DNA from 2 places in the Micromonospora sp. NPDC050200 genome. Region 1 is predicted to be linked to the other one. Evidence: riboswitches for the same ligand, from Rfam matches in the RefSeq annotation. Region 1 holds a riboswitch; the other holds the start of a gene.
The links. A riboswitch is a leader RNA that binds a small molecule or an ion and turns the genes downstream of it on or off. The one in region 1 is predicted to bind cyclic di-AMP.

Region 1 (2,193 bases):
GCGTGGCCGGGGCCGGCTTGACGGCCGCGCGCAGGGCCGCCACGGTTTTCGGACCCACCACCCCGTCCGCGGTGAGCTTCCGGGCGGTCTGGAAGGACCGCACCCAGGCGGCCGTGGCCCGCCCGAACACCCCGTCGGTCGTCAGCCGGGCCCCGAGGCGGTCGGCGGTGGTCTGGAGTTCCCGGACGTCGCCGCCCCGGCAGCCGTCGCGCAGCACCCGGTCGCCGAGCCGCGCCACCTTGGCGGTGGCGATGCCCCACGGCCGGCGGCTGTCCTCCAGGCTCCGCTGGTGGCTGACGCTGACGTGCAGGTGCTTGTCGTGCGGGTTCGGCCCGGTGTGGCGGGCGGGCCGGAAGCTGCGGGTACGGCTCCAGATCATCCGGTTGTAGATGACGTACTGGGTGGACGGATGGGTGACGGCCTGCCGGATGACCAGCAGCGGGTCGATGCCGTCGACGTCGACGTCGACCGCGTTGACCGATTGATCATCATTGTCCGGGTCGTGGCGCTGCGGCGGGTTTGATGATCGGCGTTGCCAAACCAGCCATCTGATCTGTGGTCGCGGTGCGGCCAGCGGGTGTCGATCTCCTCCCGCAGCACCCGCAACACGGGTGCCAGGTGTACGCCCATCTCACTCCTCCTCTTCGAGCACGGCGGCCAGGTCGACGTCGACCTTGTCACCGACCAGGCTTCCGGGTCGTCGTCCTCGTCCACGGTGGCGACGAAATAGTCGGGGTCGATGCTGACGGTGTCCATGAAGGCCCTCCCCCTCGCGGATGGCCGGCCGTCGCGGCCCCAATCAGCGGCAACGCTGGCCGTCCGACAGCGCGCGCCGCCGATCGGGGCCGCCCGACCAGCGGAGACGGCGACGCGCCAGCACCTGATCCGCCGCTCGCCGCAGGGCTTTCGGCCCAGTCGTGACGGGTTTCCGGCGGGCCCTTGTAGAGCACCGCCGGGCGGCCCGCAACTCCAAGGATGATGTCGTCGCTCAGCCGGGTGAAGAACTTCACAAGAAGGAGGCAATCGCCCGAAACAGTTCCTAACGTCGTTCCTGTTCGCGATCGCGGACACCACGGCCGGTAACGCCTAATCCATGCCGCCGGCTGGTGGACCTTGTCACCCGGGCATGGAGCGGGGGACCCACACGTTCCTCGGTGCACCGTCACCTCGGGGTGAAGCCGCCCACGGCGGCCGGGCTCCTCGGCCCGAACCCGACAGCTCACCTCGTCGGCGTGGAGGAATCCACCATGGCAACTGAATACACCGCCCGTCACCGACGGGTCAGCTCGCGCCGCATCGCCGTCGGCACGCTCGCCGTCGGCGCGGTAACCGGGATCGCCGCCGTACTGGCGCCGGCGTCGCCGGCGAGCGCCGCCAGCGTCAACTGGGACGCGATCGCCCAGTGCGAGTCCGGCGGCAACTGGCACATCAACACCGGCAACGGCTACTACGGCGGCCTGCAGTTCTCGCAGCGCACCTGGTCCGGCTACGGCGGCAAGAAGTACGCCGCCCGCGCCGACCTGGCCAGCCGCGGCGAGCAGATCGCGATCGCCGAGAAGGTGCTCGACGGTCAGGGCATCGGCGCCTGGCCGACCTGCGGCAAGAAGGGCGGCTCCACCAAGAGCTACGCCACCACATCGGAGAAGTCGCAGAAGTCGGAGCGGCGCTCCGGGTCGCGCAGTTCGTCGAAGGCCACCTCCACGCAGCGGTCCTCGCGCGGCGAGCAGCACAGCACCCGCAGCCAGCGGCGCAGCGCGCCCGCGGCCACCGGCGACGGGTACGTGGTGCGGCCGGGCGACACCCTGTCGAAGATCGCCGACGTCCGGGACCTGGCCGGTGGCTGGCACGCGCTGTACGAGCGCAACAAGCGCGTGGTCGGCGCCGACCCGGGGCTGATCTTCCCGGGTCAGCAGCTCAGCCTCTGAGGCGTCACCGCCCTGAACGAGGGCAGACTCCACCGTCGACGCCCGGCCGGCTCGTACCGGTCGGGCGTCGACGACCGCTCCGTGGTTCCGCACGTCGGTCCGCTCTCGCGGACGTGCGGGCGGTCGTGTCTCTGCCCGGGCCCGCAGCGCCTCCCAGTGGTCGCGAGCACGGCCAACCGCCGAGACGGACGTGTCCGGCGGATAGGGTTGACCCTGGTGTGCCGGGAAGTCTGGTCGGCGATGGATGACGCGACCCCTGCCGACGAGG
Region 2 (2,193 bases), on a different contig from region 1:
GGCCCCTCGCAGGACATCGGCGCGCTGCTGATCAGCGCCAAGCCGGGCACCCTGACCGAGCAGCTGACCATCCTGGACCGCCTCGCCGCGCAGGAGCGCAAGGAGCTCCAGGTCGTCATCGACGCCCGGCAGAAGTACGACGCCGAGAAGCAGAAGCTCGACACGCTGATCGCCGCGGAGGTCAAGCAGGAGAAGGAGCTGGCCGCCAAGAAGTCGCAGATCAACGCCGAGATCAAGCGGCTCCAGGCGGCGATGCCGAAGACCGTGGTCAAGGTGGCCGGTTGTCCCACCATCAAGGGCGTGGTGAGTTCCGCCGCGCAGACCGCCATCCGGGTGGCCTGCCAGCAGGTGGGTGAGCCGTACGTCTGGGGCGCTGACGGGCCGGACTCGTTCGACTGCTCCGGCCTCACCCAGTACGCCTACAAGGCCGCCGGGATCTACCTGACCCACCACACCGGCGCCCAGTGGAACGAGGGCAAGTCCATCCCGCGCTCCGAGGCGCGCCCGGGGGACCTGGTGTTCTTCTTCAGCGACCTGCACCACGTCGGTCTCTACCTCGGCAACGGTCTGATGGTCCACGCGCCCCGGACCGGCAAGCCGGTCCAGGTCGCCAGCATCGACTACATGCCGGTCGCCGGGTTCCGACGACCGAACTGACCCGTCCGACCCACCGCGAACCCCCGGTCACCCCGACCGGGGGTTCCGCGTATCCGGACCTGTCCCGGCATGGCGGGTTGCGGATCGATAACGGTCCTCTCTACTCTGGTCCTTCGTCGGCCGCCGACGGTCCGTCCAACCCGGGCGGCAGCGGCCGGCACCGCCGAGTCGCCTCCGGGTGAACCGGGGACCCAGGTACGCCGGGGTGAATCCGCAGCCACTGCGGTAGGGCGCTCCCTTCCCGCCCGAACCCGTCAGCTAACCCGGTAGGCGGTCGCGGAAGAAGGAGTACGGAGCCCGGTGGCACACCATGCCCCGCGGCCACCGTCGTACCGGTCGACCCAGGTCACCCGGCCGACGGCTGCGCCGCGCCCACGCTGGTCCCGCTTTACCACCACCCTCGCCGCCCTCGCCGGTGCCGCCGTCGTCCTGACCGGTGGCGCCACGGCGGCCCATGCCGAACCCTCGGTCGCCGAGATCGAGCGGCAGATCGACCAGGACTGGAACACCCTCGAACCGATCATCGAGCAGCACAACGCCACCCGGCAGGATCTGGCCGCCAAGCGCCGGCAGGCCGACGCGCTGGCCAAGCGGATCGGACCGCTGCAACTCCAGGTCGACCTCGCGATGAACCAGGTCAGCGGCCTCGCCGCCGAGGCGTACAAGGGGGAGAACCTCTCCGCCGTCAACGCCCTGCTCGGCAGCAGCTCCCCCAGCGAGCTGGTCGACCAGCTCGAACTGCTCGACCGGTTCGCCGAGCGGCAGCAGCGCGACGTGCGGGCCGTCAAGGACCTGCGCGACCAGCTCGCCGCGAAGAAGGCGCCGCTGGACGAGATGGTGGCCCAGCTCGCCCGCACCGAGGCCCAGCTGGCCGCGAAGAAGAAGCAGATCAACGCCGAGATCGACCGGCTGCAGAAGCTGCGGCTCAAGGTGTACGGCAACGGTGGCGGCGGCGCGCTGCGCCCGGCCCCGTGCCCGGCCGGCTACCCCGGCGGCCCCGCCGGAACGGCGGTCAAGTTCGCCTGCGCCCAGATCGGCAAGCCCTACGTCTGGGGCGCCGAGGGCCCGAGCTCGTACGACTGCTCCGGCCTGATGCTCGCGGCGTGGGCCAAGGCCGGTGTCTCGCTCCCGCACAACGCCCGCCAGCAGCGCCAGGTGACCGCCCGGGTCAGCCGGGCCGACCTGCGCCCCGGCGACCTGGTCTTCTACTACGCCGACCTGCACCACGTCGGCATGTACGTCGGCGGCGGCTGGGTGGTCCACGCCTCCCAGGCCGGGGTGCCGATCAAGATGAAGCGCGTCGACGACGGGCCGGTCCACAGCTACGGCCGGCCGGGCTGAGCGCGCGCCGGGCTCCTCGGGTTCCGGGGGCCCGGCGCGGCGGTCAGCGGGTGGGCCAGGTGCGCCAGTGCTGCCAGGAGCGGCTCGGGGTCGGCCCGCGCTGGCCCTGGTAGCGCGACCCGTAGACGGCGGAGCCGTACGGGTGCTCGGCCGGGGACGAGAGCCGGAAGATGCAGAGCTGGCCGATCTTCATGC

Region 2: linked by a shared signal. The riboswitch ahead of AB0I41_RS23330 (NlpC/P60 family protein) and the one ahead of AB0I41_RS24970 (transglycosylase family protein) in region 1 are both predicted to bind cyclic di-AMP.

The regions. Positions count from the first base shown of each region.
Region 1 covers NZ_JBFALG010000044.1:29,879-32,071, reverse strand. The annotation lists gene AB0I41_RS24975 (peptidoglycan-binding protein) at 1-379, opposite strand, end outside; cyclic di-AMP (ydaO/yuaA leader) riboswitch at 1,074-1,248, shown strand; gene AB0I41_RS24970 (transglycosylase family protein) at 1,248-1,925, shown strand.
Region 2 covers NZ_JBFALG010000038.1:35,630-37,822, reverse strand. The annotation lists gene AB0I41_RS23335 (NlpC/P60 family protein) at 1-657, shown strand, start outside; cyclic di-AMP (ydaO/yuaA leader) riboswitch at 809-945, shown strand; gene AB0I41_RS23330 (NlpC/P60 family protein) at 958-1,998, shown strand; gene dcd (dCTP deaminase) at 2,042-2,193, opposite strand, start outside.